3 regions of the Mycobacterium sp. ITM-2016-00318 genome follow, and region 2 is predicted to be linked to each of the others. Evidence: predicted binding sites of a transcription regulator. Region 2 holds the regulator's gene; each other region holds the start of a gene.

Region 1 (5,415 bases), 1.0 Mb from region 2:
GTTGACCGGCACGCTGACGCGCGGCATGACCATTGCCGACTGGTCGGGGCGCTGGGGCCGGGAGCCCAACGCGCTCATCGGCGTTGACGTCGACCCCGGCGCCTTCTTCGAGCGATTCATCTCCCGCGTCGGCCAGTTCGCTCGAACTCTGGCTTAGCCGCACGCCTGGCGAATGATCGCCGCAACAGCGCGGGGGCTGTGACATGTAGACGGCACGGCTGGCGGCCACCTCGACCGTGGTTGCGCCGGCCCGTTGCGCCATCGCAAGCTGGGCAGACGGGGGGATCATGCGGTCCTCGGATGCGAGCAGATACCAGCTTGGTTTATCGAGCCATGCGGGCACGTCGACCGACTCAGCCATGGCGTTGACGCCCCACGGCACCTGTACGTCGGCCAAGATGCGTTGATGGCACGTCGCACGACTTCGGCGTCATCGTGCAGCGACAGGGTGGGATTCTCCACGACCGCAACGGGATAACCGTCGCCGAAAGCCGCCTACCTCTCGACGCTATCGATTCTGCAAGTCCGGCGGCTGAAAAGGAGACTAGAAAGGTGGGTCATCGCGAAGCGGCGGCGGTTGGGGCGGTGGCTGCCAATCCGGTGGTAGCTCTTCGGGTTCGAACGGATCGTTGATCCAGGCACAGAACGGGCTGGTGCTTGATCTTCCTTTGAGGAGGAACAGCATCTTGCGCATGTGGTTGCGGTGCTTGCGGTAACCGATCTCTCGACGGCGCGCCTGCTGAAGGCGGCGATGAGCCTCGTTGATCGGCCGCTGGATGCGATTCCGCTGACGAATGCGGGCGATCCGGGCTGCTCGATCGCGGGATCGGTTGCGGCGACTTGGCTTCGGCTCCTGACAGGCGGTGGATGTCGCCATGTCGGGAAACAGGTCCACGCCGCCGGGCGCGGTGCGATACACCTCACCGGTTGGCGACGTCCAGATCACCGTGCCGTCGCGAAGTTGCTCATCGCGCCAGCCGTCGACGAAGGTCTTGTCCCGATGGTGTTCACGGCAGAGGCACTTGAGGTTCCACGGAACCGTCGGACCGCCGTTTCGCGGGTCGGCGCGGTTGAACGGAATGGTGTGGTCCACATCGCAGATCACCGCCGCACGATCGCACCCGGGAAAGCGGCATGTCAGATCGCGCATCCGCACCCACCGTTCCACCGCGGCGGTGGGCTGGTAACGCAGCGCTTCAGCGTCGCTGACGGCGGGTTCCTCGAGTGTCCGCAGGTGCGCCTTCTCGGCGAGTGAACGGACCTGCTCGGCGTCGATCACGCCGTAGCCCTCGATGTAGCCGGGCGCGTCGCCGCCGCCGAGAACCGTCTCCGCTCCGGCAATGACGTTGACCATGATCCTCCTTGCGGGCGCAGGTTCGTCCGAACGGTTGGGGCAGTCGTCGGCGCCGCACAGGCAGACAAGCGCGCGCCGTTCAGCCATCGCCTCCATGGCATCGGCGCGCCGCTGATCACGGGTACGTGGGTCGGCACGGCACACGCCGTCGGCCAGCTCGGCGAGCCGCTTGTCGAATGCCATCCCGGCTTCCGCGGCGAGGACGCCCTCCACTTTGGCGGTGCCGTCACTCTGCGGGGTCACGCCGACGTGGCGCTTGTCCTCCCGGCGCAGACGTTCGAGGATCGCGTCGGGATCCATCGTGCGCACCGTGGCGTCGACGGCGTTGATGATCCGTTTGCGTGACCAGCAGCGCCACTTCGCTATCCGGTTGGCCAACTGCTTGTCTAGGCGCCCGATCACGCTGTCGCTGACGAACTCGGTGCGGGTGATGATCAGCTTCACCGTGCGCCAGTCGGTATCACCCATCGCGAGCACCGCCGCCACCTTCGGCAGCCGCTCCGCAAGCGTGTGGGCGTGGGAGACCACGAAGCAGGCCGCGGAGGCAGACAGATTCATCGCCGCGGCAACCTCGGCGGTGGTGCGCTGAAAGCCCGTCACAATCATGTATCCCGGATCGGGATCCTCGTCATGGATCTCGGCGGTCCGCTGAGCCAACAGTTCGGCCACCGCCGCCATCCGCTGCGCCATCACCATCGATTCCTGGCGTTGCGAATCGGCGATCGCCACCACCAACTCGGTCGGCGCGAGATTATCGAACATAGGTTCGAACCTACCCGGTGGGCCCGACAAACACCCTCGCGCAGCGCCACCTGCGGCTGAATGTCGGCACCGACGTGGGAGACGCCAGATGCGAACTCTGTGGCAGCGACATGAACCGGCATCGGGTCCGCCGTCGAATCCGGCCGAGATCGCCGATCGGTCAGTGCACCGCCGTGCACTGGAGGCGCGGGCCGGACGAGCCGCTGTTCGACAGGACCTGGAAGCTGCCCGACATCGAAAAGGTTCACTCGTAGATACCCTCCAGGTACCACCGCCGCTGTCGGAAACACAGCAGCAGTGCCTGTTCAGGATCTCCATCGATCAGTACTTGCGCCCGCGCGGTGCGTCCAGCCTTGCGGTCCTGGTCGGGGTCCCACCACCGCTCGTCGACCGGCCACGGCCCCGCCCACCAGGACAACGCACCCTCCCTGCCGGGTGCGACAAGCCGCGCCGGAGCAGCGGTGAACAATCCCCTGCTGGTTACCCGCACTGAATTGCCGTCGCCGTCGAGCACCTCGACCGGGTCGTCCAGCAGCACGGTCGGCGATGGTTCGGGCAGTTGGCCCGGCCACGGCTGACCGGGATCGGCCCTCGGCACCGGCTCGTCACCCAACGGCGTCAACGTGATTCGCTCGGCGGGCCCACGGCCTCCGCTGAGCACCGGCACCTGCACAGCCTCCGGTCCGAGCAGACCCTGAACCCGAACCAGCGCACGACGGGCGCGTAGCCGGTCTTCTTCACCGACGCCACCCCACAGCGGCAGCTGCAACGCCTCGGCCGAGACCACTTCCACCGGCTTCAGCCGCAGCACGGTGATCGGTGCCGTTGGCCTGTCGTTCGGATTGCGCCGGTTCAGCCAACCGTCCAGCTGCCAGCGCACCCTGTCCGCGGTGGCGTCCTCGGTCAGCGGCTCCGCGCAACGCCAAACCCGGTTCAGCTCTTGCCCGTTGGCGGTCACCGCGTGGATGGCAAGCCGTGTGCAGCCGACGCCGGCCGCCTCGAGGCTGCGGTGCAGATCTCCCGCCAGTGACCGGCCTGCGAACGCAGCGGCATCCACCCGGTCGATCGGCGGGTCGCAGTCCATCACGGCGTCGAGCTCCTGCGGCGGTTCGCGACCCGACGGCCCTCGGCCCGGCTCGGCACGGGCGAATCGATGCGCGGCCACCGCATCCGCTCCGAACCGGGACGCCACATCGGCGCGGGACAGTGCGGCGAACTGCCCGATGTTGCGGATACCCATGCGCCACAACAGATCCGCGAGGTCCTCACGGCCTCGTGCAGCCAGGCCCGGTTCGGTGGCCAGCTGCCTGATGGACAGTGCCGACAGGAACACCGCATCCTTGCCGGGCTCGATGATCCGTCCTGCGCGTGCGGCGAACACCGCGGTGGCCAGTCGATCGGCGATACCCACCTGGCATTCGGCGCCTGCGGAGGCCACCGCGTCGACCAACCGCTCGGCGGCGGCCTGCTCGGAGCCGAAGTAGCGCGCCGCCCCGCGCACCGGCAACACCAGCAGTCCCGGTCGCAGCACCTCGGCGCGCGGAACCAGATCGTCCACCGCTGTCGTCACGTTCTCGAAGTGACGGGCATCGCGCGCCGGGTCGGCGGTCACGACATGCAACTGCGGGCATCTGGCCTGGGCCTCGCGCCGGCGCAGACCGCGGCGCACCCCGACCGCACGGGCCGACGCCGAGCAAGCGATGACCCGATTGGCCAGCGTGACCGCGACAGGGGACGTCGGGGACAGTTCCGCCGCGGCGGCCGCGGCGACCGCAGGCCAATCCATGCACCAGATGGCCAGTACCCGCGATGCGCTCATTCGCCTACCGCGTGCACCGACCTAAAGGTCCGCCCTCGTGCCCGCATGGCCAGCCGCACGCGGCTGATCCGGCCGCATCCCGACAGCGGCCTGCCGTCGCCTCCGCCGGTCACTTCGTAGCCGCTGACCCTGGCCTCCAACCGGGTCGATGCGCCCTGCAGGTCGCCACCGGTGACCAACAGCGTGCACCCCTTCTGTCGCGCGCGGGCGATCACCGCACGCGCCCTGGTCGCAGGCACCGAACGGCCGTTGAGACCGAGCAGCACCAGATCCATGCCGTCCATCAGCACCGCCGCGACTTCAACGGGATCCGCACCCGGGTCAGGGATGACAGCGAGCCGGCTCAGATCCGCTCCCATCTCGACGGCGGCGAGTAGGCCGATGTCGGGCTGACCGACGATGGCCGCGTGCCCACCTGCAGCCGTCACCGCCGCCACCATGCTCAGCGGCATTGATCGGGCCCCCGACAGCACCGCCACTGTTCCCTTCGGCAACGTGGTCGGAAGGGCTTCAGTCAGAGATTCTGGGAGCGGCAGCAAACTTTTCGACTCGGGTAGCACCTCGTTCGACGGCACCTGGCCGCGTCGACCGGGACCGACCTTGCCGGAGATCGCCGCCATCTTGCGACGCAGGTGTTCTACCTGTTCAGCGCGGTCAACCCGATGCCGATCCAGGCTCATCGCAGCGGTCACAGCAGTACCTTCCGCCTCATCCGAATCACACGGCGTTCGAAAATATGTTCGATACCCCGAGTAAACACCCGCCCACCGACACCGTCAAGCGTCGGCAGCGCTGTGAAAGATCCCCTCCCCCCTTCGCCTGCCGCTTAAAACCTGGGAAACATTCGCTTATCGGATAAGGTTTCCAACGACGAATCGCACTGACGCGATTCATTCGCCCGTCGGGGGACAGATAGGACAATCCATGACGACACGTCGTACGACTCGTCGCCTTCCGGCCATCGCCGGAGCCGCGGCCATCATCGCCCTTGTCGGGCTTTCCGCCGCGTGCGCGAAGGAAGAGGAGAAGGCTCCCGAGACTTCGACAACGACCACCACCACAACGACCACGACCACACCGCCTCCCGAGCCGACCGAGAAGGCCCCGCGCCTTGATCCCGGTGGCCCGAACCCCTTCTCACCCGGCGTGACGGCACCGGCGGCGCCGACGGCCGTTCCCGGCGACAACTAGCACACCGCGGTGCCCGGTTGGCGAACAAGCGCCGGGCACCGACTGCTGGCGTTGATCGCAGCGGCGGGGGTGCTGGTGCTTGCGTCGGATCTGCGGATCACGCAGGGGCACGACACACCTGCGCCGATCGGCGGTCCGTTTGCGCTGTTGCTCGGTGCTTCAACGGATCTCGGCCCCTCACACCGCGATGACGCTCAGCTGACCGTTGCCCTGCGCGATACCGCACCACCCGATCGGCTGGTGGGCTGGGCGCGCACCCAAGGTCTGTTCGTGCGATGGCGGCCAGGCC
Region 2 (5,415 bases):
GGAGCTGATCGCCGGACACACCCCGTGGGTCGGCGAGGTCCAGGTCCCCGGCAGCGTGTCCAATCTGCTGGAGTACCGCATGGCCCAGCACGGACACGATTCGGTCGGGTTCACCGTGCACGTGCCGCACTATCTGGCCCAGACTGATTACCCGGCTGCCGCCGAGGCGCTGCTGACCCAGGTGGCCAAGTCCGGCTCGCTGCAGCTGCCACTGGCGGCGCTGTCGGAGGCCGCTGCCGAGGTGGCGGCCAAAGTCGAGGAACAGGTGGGGTCGAGCGCCGAGGTCGCTCAAGTGGTGGAGGCATTGGAGCGCCAGTACGATGCCTTCATCGCGGCCCAGGAGAACAAATCACTGCTGGCCCGCGACGAGGATCTGCCCAGCGGTGACGAACTCGGCGCCGAGTTCGAACGCTTTCTCGCGCAGCAGGCCCGGGACAAAAAGACAAAAGAAGGCTTCCAAGACGGGGACGACGGCCATTAGACCGCGACCCGGTCCGACAACGAGGTTGGCTATATGACGGCTCGAAAGTCTGCAAAACCCAATCTCCGGCCCGTGCGTGAGCTCACGCCCACCCTGGAGCACCGCACCATCCACGGCTACCGGCGCGCCTACCGCATCGCCGGATCGGGTCCTGCGATCCTGCTGATCCACGGCATCGGTGACAACTCCACGACGTGGAGCAGCGTGCAATCGACTCTTGCGCAACGCTTCACGGTTATCGCCCCGGACCTGCTCGGGCACGGCAAGTCGGACAAACCCCGCGCCGACTACTCGGTCGCGGCGTACGCGAACGGGATGCGGGACCTGCTCAGCGTCCTCGACATCGAGCGGGTGACGGTGGTCGGGCATTCTCTCGGCGGCGGCGTCGCGATGCAGTTCGCCTACCAGTTCCCCCAGCTGGTGGACCGACTGATTCTGGTCGGCGCCGGCGGTGTGACCAAGGACGTGAACTTCGCGCTGCGGATCGCGTCCCTGCCGATGGGCAGCGAAGCCCTTGCGCTGCTACGTCTTCCGCTGGTGCTACCCGCCGTACAGGCGGCGGGTCGGATCGCCGGGCTTGCCATCGGCAGAACCGGGGTGGGTCGCGACCTGCCGCAGATGCTGCGCATTCTCAAGGATCTCCCTGAGCCCACCGCATCTTCGGCCTTCGCCCGCACACTTCGCGCAGTGGTCGACTGGCGCGGCCAGGTCGTCACCATGCTGGACCGATGTTATCTAACCAAATCCGTGCCAGTGCAACTTATCTGGGGCTCGCGGGATTCGGTGATCCCCGTCAGCCACGCACTACTCGCCCACGCCGCGATGCCCGGCTCACAGCTGGAGATATTCGAAGGCGCCGGGCACTTCCCCTTCCACGACGACCCCGATCGCTTCGTCGAGATCGTCGAGCGCTTCATCGATTCATCCGAGCCCGCCACCTACGACCAGGAGTTGTTGCGGGGCCTGCTGCGCGACGGCGCCGGGGACGAGACGATCTCGGGCCCGATCGGCACCCGTGTCGCGGTCCTCGACGCGATCGACGCGGACGAGCGCAGCGCCACCTGAGGTGCGCCGCCGGCGTTCGTCGTAGCATCGGGCACATGGCCATCGACGTGACAGTGCTGCGCGTCTTCACCGATGCGGAGGGGAAATTCGGCAACCCGCTCGGTGTCGTCGACGCGAGGACGGTGGCACCCGCTGAACGACAGCGGATCGCCACCGCACTCGGTTACAGCGAGACGATATTCGTCGACCTTCCAAGGGCCGGCGCGAAGACGGCACAAGCCAGGATCTTCACTCCCGCCACCGAATTGCCCTTCGCCGGCCACCCCACCGTCGGCGCGTCGTGGTGGCTGCGCGACATCGGCAGCCCGATCCGCACACTTCAGGTGCCGGCCGGCGTCGTTGCGGTGAGCTATGACGACGACATCGCCGCCGTCCGGGCGCGCGCCGGTTGGGCGCCGGAGTTCGCGATATACGAGCTCGACTCCACCGACGAGCTGTTCGCGGCGGAACCGGACGACTATCCCGACGATGTCGAGAACTACCTGTGGACGTGGACCGACAAAGACAACGGCGTCCTTCGCTCCCGGATGTTCGCGCCCGGTCTCGGCATACCCGAGGACGAGGCCACGGGCGCGGCGGCCGTTCGCATCACCGACCACCTGAGCCGCGACCTGACTATCGTCCAGGGCAAAGGCTCGGTCATCAAGACGCAGTGGAGTGCCGACGGATGGGTGTGGGTCGCGGGTCGGGTGGTGACCGACGGGGCGCGGCAGATCGACTGACGGCTGCGCGCTCAGCCCGACGTCGGAACCTCGCGATGAGCCCGCAACGCCTCGATCTCGCGTTCGAAATCGTCGGCAGACGAGAACGACCGGTACACGGAAGCGAATCTCAGGTAGGCGACCTCGTCGAGATCGCGGAGCGGGCCGAGGATGGCCAGCCCCACTTCGTGGCTCGCCACTTCCGGTGAGCCCGTGGCGCGAACGGCGTCTTCCACCTGCTGCGCCAAGAGCATCAGGGCGTCATCGTCGACATCGCGGCCCTGGCACGCCCGGCGCACGCCCTTGATGACCTTTTCGCGGCTGAACGGCTCGGTGACCCCGCTGCGCTTCACCACCGCGAGTACGGCGGTCTCCACCGTGGTGAACCGGCGTCCGCACTCAGGGCATGACCTGCGACGCCGGATCGCCTGGCCCTCGTCGGTTTCCCGCGAGTCGACGACCCGGGAATCGGGATGGCGGCAGAACGGACAGTGCATGACTGCTCCTTCGCCGCGCCGACAAACTTCCGAATCGAACGCCTCCGAGCGTACCTTTGCACCCTGCCGGGAAGCGAAAGTCCGCGGGAATGAGGCCTGTCGGGTCTGCGCCGGCATCATGGCCGTTGTGCGACAGCGCGATTCATCGCGCATGACACGCTCAGCCGACCGGGGCGATCAGGGTCTGCCCGGCGTCAAGCGACGCGGACTCGAGCTGGTTGAGTTCGCGGATGCGGTCCACGACATGGGCGACGGGCGCATCGGGGGCAACCCGGTGAGCGACATGCGCGAGCGTCTCCCCCGCCTGTACCTGGACTACAGAAAGCGTGTCCGGCACCGGCGACGACGAGCCGGCAGTGCCGACGACCCCGCCGAACTGCGCCACCACACCCAGCCACACCGTGATCAGCGCGGCCAGCAGAGCCAGACCGACCGTGGCGGCAGGGGTGATCGGGCGCCTGCGGTGGGAAGCCCGCGACATCACCACACCGGGACCGCGGTATCGCATCGGCGCAACGGCCGGCCGCCGCCTGCTCTGCGGGGTGCGGTATGGACGCCGCGCTGCAGGCGGGCGCTGAGGCCGCCGCACGACCGGTCCTGCCAGGACTTCTCGCGTGTCCAGAACTGTCATCTGCTTCGCCTTTCGCTTCGCTGGTTCGCTCCTATGTTCGAACCGTACTCGATCACCCGTTCGATTAATAGAACGTGTGATCGAACTGTTGCGAAACGATAGAGCAGCCCACCGACAATTCGCGGCGGTCGCGCTTCCCCCGCTCAAGGGAACGCGACACGCCTCGAACACATGTTTGATTATCGAACCGCGGGGGACTACATTCAGCGCCATGAGCGAGGACCGGACGGACACTCAGAAGAACGCCTCAGGCGGCGGCCTGACCGAGCGTCAGCGCACGATCCTGCAGGTCATCCGCGCCTCGGTGAGCAGCCGCGGATATCCGCCCAGCATCCGGGAAATCGGCGACGCAGTGGGCCTGACGTCCACCTCGTCGGTCGCCCATCAGCTTCGGACACTCGAGAAGAAGGGCTTCCTTCGCCGCGATCCGAACCGCCCGCGCGCTGTCGACGTCCGTGGCGCCGACGATATGGTGACGCCGATCGTGAACACTGATGTGGCGGGTTCCGACGCGCTGCCTGAGCCGACATTCGTCCCGGTGCTCGGCCGTATCGCGGCAGGCGGTCCGATCCTGGCCGAGGAGGCCGTGGAGGACGTCTTCCCGCTACCCCGCGAACTCGTGGGCGAGGGGTCGCTGTTCCTGCTCAAGGTGGTCGGCGACTCGATGGTCGACGCGGCCATCTGCGACGGCGACTGGGTGGTCGTGCGTCAGCAGAACGTCGCCGACAACGGCGATATCGTCGCGGCGATGATCGACGGTGAGGCCACGGTCAAGAGCTTCAAGCGCACCCGCGGTCAGGTGTGGCTGATGCCGCACAACCCGGCCTTTGATCCGATTCCGGGCAATGACGCAGCGGTTCTCGGCAAGGTCGTCACCGTGATACGCAAGATCTGAACCTGCACTCAGTCGGCCTTGACGAACCCGTTGGCGCGGGCGAACTCCTCGTTGATGAAGTAGACGTCGGCCGGAATGTGGTCGTAGAGGTCGCTCTCCGGCCCCCAATACATCCCAGATTTGGTGTCCGCCTTGATCGCATACCCGACAGGCGCCGTATACGGATCGTCGAGCGGTAGTCGGAATGCGGTCTGAGCTGCCGGCGGATCCGAGCTGTCGGGGTCGGGCGGTGGAGGCGGCGTAGCGGGCTCATCCATATCCGCAGGCGGCTCGTCGGGTTCCACCGACGAGTGCCTGCCAGCATTCGTATCCGCCTCCGCCGGGATTCGCGTCGGAGCAGTCACGGAATCGTCGGGTTCGGGTTCGAGTTCGGAGAACTCGTCGCCGTCATCGTCCGACTCGTCGAAGGCGGACTGCTCGAACGGGTCTCGAATGCCCTCGCCAAGTCCAGACGGCTCAGAGCCCGAAGGCCTCCCGTAATTCTCGGCCAGTCGCGCTCTGCCGTACTCGTCGGATCCTGCGAGTCGCACGGCCTCGGCTTCGGCCGTGGTGTCGTGGTTGCGGTCGACTTCGAATTCGGTTTCAAACTCGGAGTCGAACGGGTCCTTCCCGTCGTCGTCGCCGCCCCGCCGTTTGCGCAGCGTCGCAACCAGGATCAGGCCGATCACAAGCAGGAGTGGGATGCCCGCCAGCAGCCACCACCATGACGGGGTGAGCCAGTTGCGCTCATTGGAATTCGGCGCGGCGGCGTTCGAGGCGTCCGGCGGTTCGTAGCCCGGTACCGTCAGGCCGGCCAGGCCCGAGGCCAGGTTTGCCGGCTCAGTGCTGAACTTTTGGCTCTGCTTGTCCCAGGAGATCTCGCCGCCGGTGAACCGTTGGGCTACGACGTTGCCGTCGTCCGTCTGATCGGCCACCGGAGGCCCGAGCGGACCGATCGCGCCACCGAGTTTGTCCCAGGCCGCGTTCATCGCGCCCCGCACGATGAACGCCCCGTAGTCGGGCGTCCAGAAGATCAGCGGCTTGTCCTCGGCGGAGAATGTGATGACCCGACTGCCGGTCTTCAGACCGCCGTCGGCCTCGTTGCTCGTAGGAAGTCCCAGGTCGCTTTGCGGACCACCGACGGACTCGTATTTTTTCAGGACCTG
Region 3 (5,415 bases), 2.1 Mb from region 2:
ACCTGCTGCAGATCCTCGCGCGCTTCGCTCGCTACCTGCGTGAGTCGACGTCGATCGACCAGCGTTCTGGTGTGTCGGCGCGGTTCGCGATCGCGGCGGCGGAGACGGTCGCTGCTGCGGCGCGGCACCGCTCGGCGATCCTCGGTGAGAAGGATCCGGTGGCGCGCGTGGTCGACCTCGGCACGGTGATCGACGTGCTGCGCGGCAAGCTGGAGTTCGAGTCCGGTGAGGAGGGCCGCGAGCAGGCGGTGCTCGAGCATCTGCTGCGGCGCGCGACGGCCGACACCGCACAGCGGCTGCTCGGCGGTATCGACGTCGGCCCGCTGGTGGTCGCGATCGAGGGTGGCAACGCGGTGACGACGGGCGAGCGGGTGTCGGCGCGCGACGTGCTCGCTGTGGTGCCCGAGGTGCCCGCGATCGCCAAGGTGCAGGAGCGCCTGGGTGCGACGTCGGACGGCCAGCGTGCCGCCGCAGTCGAATTGGCCTTGGAGGCATTGTATTTGGCCAAGCGCATCGACAAGGTGTCCGGCGAGGGTGAAACCGTCTATGGCTAGACGCGGGCACGGGCGCTCGTCTCGTTACTCCGGCTACACCGGCGGTCCGGATCCGCTGGCGCCGCCGGTGGATCTGCGTGACGCGCTGGAGGCGATCGGGCAGGACGTGATGGAGGGCTCGTCTCCGCGTCGGGCGCTGCAGGAGCTGCTGCGACGAGGCACGCAGAACATGAAGGGCGCCGACAAGCTGGCCGCCGAGGCGAACCGCCGCCGCCGGGAGCTGTTGCAGCGCAACAACCTCGACGGCACGCTGCAGGAGATCAAGAAGCTGCTCGACGAGGCCGTGCTGGCCGAGCGCAAGGAACTGGCGCGTGCGTTGGACGACGACGCGCGGTTCAACGAGATGCGGATCGAGTCGCTGCCGCCGTCGCCTGCCAAGGCCGTCCAGGAGCTGTCCGACTATGACTGGCGCAGCCAGGAAGCGCGCGAGAAGTACGAGCAGATCAAGGATCTGCTGGGCCGCGAGATGCTCGACCAACGGTTCGCCGGGATGAAGCAGGCGCTGGAGAACGCCACCGATGAGGACCGTCAGCGTGTCAACGACATGCTCGACGACTTGAACGATCTGCTGGACAAGCACTCCCGCGGCGAGGACACGAAGGAGGACTTCGACGACTTCATGGCCAAGCACGGCGAGTTCTTCCCGGAGAACCCGCAGAACGTCGACGAGCTGCTGGATTCGCTGGCCCAGCGTGCGGCCGCCGCGCAGCGGTTCCGCAACAGCCTGTCGCCCGATCAACGTGCCGAGCTGGATGCGTTGGCGCAGCAGGCTTTCGGCTCGCCGTCGCTGATGAATGCGCTCAACCGGCTCGACGGGCATCTGCAGGCGGCGCGGCCGGGCGAGGACTGGACGGGCTCGTCGCGGTTCTCGGGCGACAACCCGATGGGTATGGGCGAGGGTGCGCAGGCCATGCAGGACATCGCGGAGCTCGAGCAGCTGGCGGAGGCGCTCTCGCAGAGCTATGCGGGTGCGACGATGGATGACGTCGACCTCGAGGCGCTGGCCCGCCAGCTCGGCGAAGAGGCCGCCGTGGACGCGCGCACACTGTCCGAGTTGGAGAAGGCGTTGATGGACCAGGGCTTCCTGGATCGCGGCGCCGACGGGCAGTGGCGGCTGTCGCCGAAGGCGATGCGCCAGCTCGGTCAGACCGCGTTGCGCGATGTGTCGCAGCAGCTTTCGGGCCGGCACGGAGAACGGGAGACGCGACGGGCCGGCGCGGCGGGCGAGCTGACGGGCGCCACGCGGGCGTGGCAGTTCGGCGACACCGAGCCGTGGAACGTCACCCGCACGCTGACCAACGCCGTGCTGCGGCAGGCGGGCGCGGGCGAGGCGGAAACGCCGATTCGGATGATGGTCGAGGACGTCGAGGTGTCGGAGACCGAGACGCGTCAGCAGGCCGCGGTGGCACTGCTGGTGGACACCTCGTTCTCGATGGTGATGGAGAACCGCTGGCTGCCGATGAAGCGGACAGCGCTGGCCTTGAGTCACTTGGTGAGCACCCGGTTCCGGTCGGATGCGTTGCAGATCATTGCCTTCGGCCGCTATGCGCGGACGGTGTCGGCGGCGGAGTTGACCGGCTTGGAGGGTGTCTACGAGCAGGGCACGAACCTGCACCATGCGCTGGCGCTTGCCGGGCGGCATCTGCGCCGTCACCCGAACGCGCAGCCGGTGGTGCTGGTGGTCACCGACGGTGAACCGACTGCGCACCTGGAGAGCTATCGAGACGGCACTGGGTTAGATTCGGCGGCTCAGCCGCCGGGAGTGTTCTTCGACTACCCACCGCATCCGCGGACGATCGCCCACACCGTGAAGGGCTTCGACGATATGGCCCGCCTCGGTGCGCAGGTCACGATTTTCCGGCTCGGCAACGATCCGGGCCTGGCCCGGTTCATCGATCAAGTGGCGCGGCGCGTCGAAGGGCGCGTCGTAGTGCCCGATCTCGATGGCTTGGGAGCCGCCGTCGTCGGTGACTATCTGCGTTCGCGCCGCCGCCGTTAGGGATCGTCGTCGTCGAAGAGTTCTTTGAGGAGTTCTTCGGGATGGTGGGCGAGGTTGATCTCGGGTGGACCGGTGTCGTCGGTGTAGGCGAGTCGGCCGGCGTCGGTGATCTTGGTTTGGAGTAGGCCCTTGGTGATGAGGGCGTGGTCGGGCCCGCAGTCGAAGAAGAGACAGTCGGCGTCGGTTTGGCCGCCTTTGCCCCAGGCCGGTTCGTGGTTCACTTCGCAGTGGTATCCGGGTTCGGTGCAGCCGGGCCGTGTGCAGCCGCGATCGCGGGCGTAGCAGATGATGCGTTGGTCGACGGTGGCGATGCGCTTGGTGCGGCCCAGGTACAGCGGCCGGCCCGTGTGGTCGTCGAACACCGCCAGATAGTGGATCGCGTTGGCGGCCATGCGGAGTAGGTCGCGCATCGGTAGGCGCGAGCCGCCGCCGGTGCGTGCCGGTGGTGGCATCGGGATGGCCGGATTGTTGATGGCGTGGGAGGCTTGGTCGAGTTCAGCCAGCGTGGTAGTGGCGATGACGGTGACCGGCAGGCCGCGGTGCTGGCCGTAGGCGCCTGAGGCGAGCGCCGCTCTCAAGCCGAGTTTGAGGGCATCGTGAAGCCGTTGGGCCGCGCTGCGAGTATCGAGTTCCACCGCGACGTGCTCGACGCCTGAAGGTTCGTCTGCGGTTTGATCGGCTGCGTCTGCGGCTGCGTCATCGGGGGCGTCGGTGTCGAGTTCCGGTCGGGGGTCGTCGATCAACTCGAACTGCTCGGCGTCGGCGGGCGAGTGGTCGTTCTCCGGCTCGTGTTCTGGATCAGTGACCGGATCGTGTGGTTGGTGGCGGCCGGGTCTGACGGCGGCATTCGCGGCTTCGATGTACCCGCGAAGTTCGGGGTCAGCCCAGCCGGCGATGTAGCTCATGCCGTCGACGCGTTGCTTGCCCATCCTGAATCCGCTCTTGCGCCTGCGATCCTGCTCATCGAAGTCGTCGTCGGGGCTCAGTTCCGCAGCGATGTCACGAGCCGTCTTCGCGACGAAGTTGGCGTCGTCTTCTTTGGCGTGGCGGACCAGAATCCGTTCGGCCGTGCCCTTTCTGTGATTGAGCCGCGACGGCAATGCGTCGACGCCCTCGCAGACCGCGTCGATGTGGGCTTCGCCGACGTCGCCGTTCTCGAGGGCCTCTGTGAGACAGGGGAGTTCGGGCGGCAGCTGTGGTCCAGTGAGCGTCCGGCGCGGGCGGATGCGGCCGGCGATTATGATGCGCTTTTTGATGTCGCCGCTGGTGATGCGCAGCCGCTGCCACAGCAGTTTCGAGATGACGGTGCCTTTGGGCAGGTCGGGGTCGTCGGGCCCGTCGGGTGGTTCGATGAGCTCGCCGAAGACGCGGTACATCTGGCCCCGGTTGACCCGGTGTTGGCGTTCGAGGCGCTCGGCGACCTCGACGCGAAACGCATTGCCGACCGAGTCCGAGCAGGCCGCGCGCAGCTGCGCGTAACCGGCGTCGATCGCATCGAGTGCGGCGCCGATCTGCTTTTGCTGCTGCGACTTCATGCCTTCCACGCTATTCGAACGTGTGTGCGATGTGTCAGAGGAAAATTGCCGCCTGTGGATAAAGTCCCGACTGTGGATAACCGGGTCGCTCAGTCGGAGCCGAATTGCGTTGCAGTGATATGCATTTACTCGCGACAACCGTCGACGCGTGCGCTACATTTCGCGGGACGAGCTGCCCGAGGGGGCGGCCGCTTTCGTGAAGGGGACCCTGTAGATGGCGAAGCATCGGCGCATGTCCGAAAGATCTGTGCGCACGCGGACGGTGATCGGCGGCCTGGCCGCCGGCGGCGCACTCGCGGCTCTTGCGCCGGCAGGCATGGCAGCGGCAGCACCAACCGCAAATGAGGTCGAGGCGAATACGCCGGGCACCGCGGTCGGCCGCCCGGACCTCAACAACCCCGCGCCGGGTCTGCGCGCCGCGCAGCAGTTCGGCGATTCGGTCTTCAATCAGACTCCGGGTATCAACAAGACACTTGACGATTCGCCGGTTGGTGCCGGGTATCACGAGGCGTTCGGGCAGGCCGGCAAGGTCAGGTACGACCAGGCCGACGGCAAGTACTACTACGACAAGACAACGGGATCGAACGGCGCGTTCAAGGGTGTGCTCAACACGGCCCCGGCAGATCAGTTAGGAAACGTACTTCCGGTCCGCGAATGCAACTTGAAGGGCGACCCCGCGAGCGGAGCGCCGGTATTCGGGTTCAAGGACTGCTAACCGCAAGCGGCAGCGCAGGGTCGGTGCTAGCCGGCCTTGCGCTTCCTGCGCTTGACGGCGACTTTGCCCCACAGCGAGAAGCCCTTGACTTTCACCAGGGGTGCGCCGGGTACGCCCTGCCCGTTCTCGAGATGGTCGAACGTTCCCATCACGCCGTGGCCATGCAACTCGACGTTGACCTCCGGCGGAACAAGAATCGTCTGGCCGCCCATGATCGAGTAGGTGCGGATCTCGACCTCGGGTGACGTGAAGTCGGCGTAGCGCAGATCGACCACGCCGCCGCCCCACAGCGCGAAGGTCGTCAGCTTTCTCGGAACATTCCACCGGCCACGGCGCTCGAATCCACTCATGATCGCCAGCAGCACCGTCGACGGAGCCGGATGGAGCGGCCCGCCCCTCACGGCGCTGGTCAAGGCGCCGGGCAGATCCGAACTCAGGCGCTCGAGGTCGTCGTACGTCTTGGCCGCGTAGGCCTTGGTCAGCCGGTTCTCGTACTCACTCATCGGGAGGCGACCCGCTGCGGCGGCGTCGGCGAGGAGCTGTGCAACGTGTACGCGATCGGTGTCCGCTGCGGGGTCCGACTGATTTCGCGACGTTGGAGTGCTCATCACT

Evidence for each region. Region 2 encodes LexA, which represses DNA repair genes until DNA is damaged. Its sites were predicted from a motif close to CGAACANNTGTTCG; they were not measured.
Region 1: a site for LexA is predicted at 2,313-2,326, ahead of C6A82_RS06095 (HNH endonuclease signature motif containing protein). Genes of this name have one in related genera too.
Region 3: a site for LexA is predicted at 4,104-4,117, ahead of C6A82_RS21705 (HNH endonuclease signature motif containing protein). Genes of this name have one in related genera too.

The regions. Positions count from the first base shown of each region.
Region 1 covers NZ_CP134400.1:1,245,948-1,251,362, reverse strand. The annotation lists gene C6A82_RS06100 (nucleoside hydrolase) at 1-157, shown strand, start outside; gene C6A82_RS06095 (HNH endonuclease signature motif containing protein) at 545-2,116, opposite strand; gene C6A82_RS06090 (DNA polymerase Y family protein) at 2,361-3,935, opposite strand; gene C6A82_RS06085 (hypothetical protein) at 3,932-4,627, opposite strand; gene C6A82_RS06080 (hypothetical protein) at 4,860-5,126, shown strand; gene C6A82_RS06075 (protease pro-enzyme activation domain-containing protein) at 5,136-5,415, shown strand, end outside.
Region 2 covers NZ_CP134400.1:2,289,151-2,294,565, reverse strand. The annotation lists gene C6A82_RS11130 (PAC2 family protein) at 1-481, shown strand, start outside; gene C6A82_RS11125 (alpha/beta fold hydrolase) at 515-1,546, shown strand; gene C6A82_RS11120 (PhzF family phenazine biosynthesis protein) at 1,582-2,268, shown strand; gene nrdR (transcriptional regulator NrdR) at 2,280-2,744, opposite strand; gene C6A82_RS11110 (LysM peptidoglycan-binding domain-containing protein) at 2,905-3,375, opposite strand; gene lexA (transcriptional repressor LexA) at 3,587-4,270, shown strand; gene C6A82_RS11100 (LGFP repeat-containing protein) at 4,279-5,415, opposite strand, start outside.
Region 3 covers NZ_CP134400.1:4,431,749-4,437,163, reverse strand. The annotation lists gene C6A82_RS21715 (sigma 54-interacting transcriptional regulator) at 1-554, shown strand, start outside; gene C6A82_RS21710 (VWA domain-containing protein) at 547-2,553, shown strand; gene C6A82_RS21705 (HNH endonuclease signature motif containing protein) at 2,550-4,088, opposite strand; gene C6A82_RS21700 (hypothetical protein) at 4,321-4,803, shown strand; gene C6A82_RS21695 (DUF1707 domain-containing protein) at 4,830-5,411, opposite strand.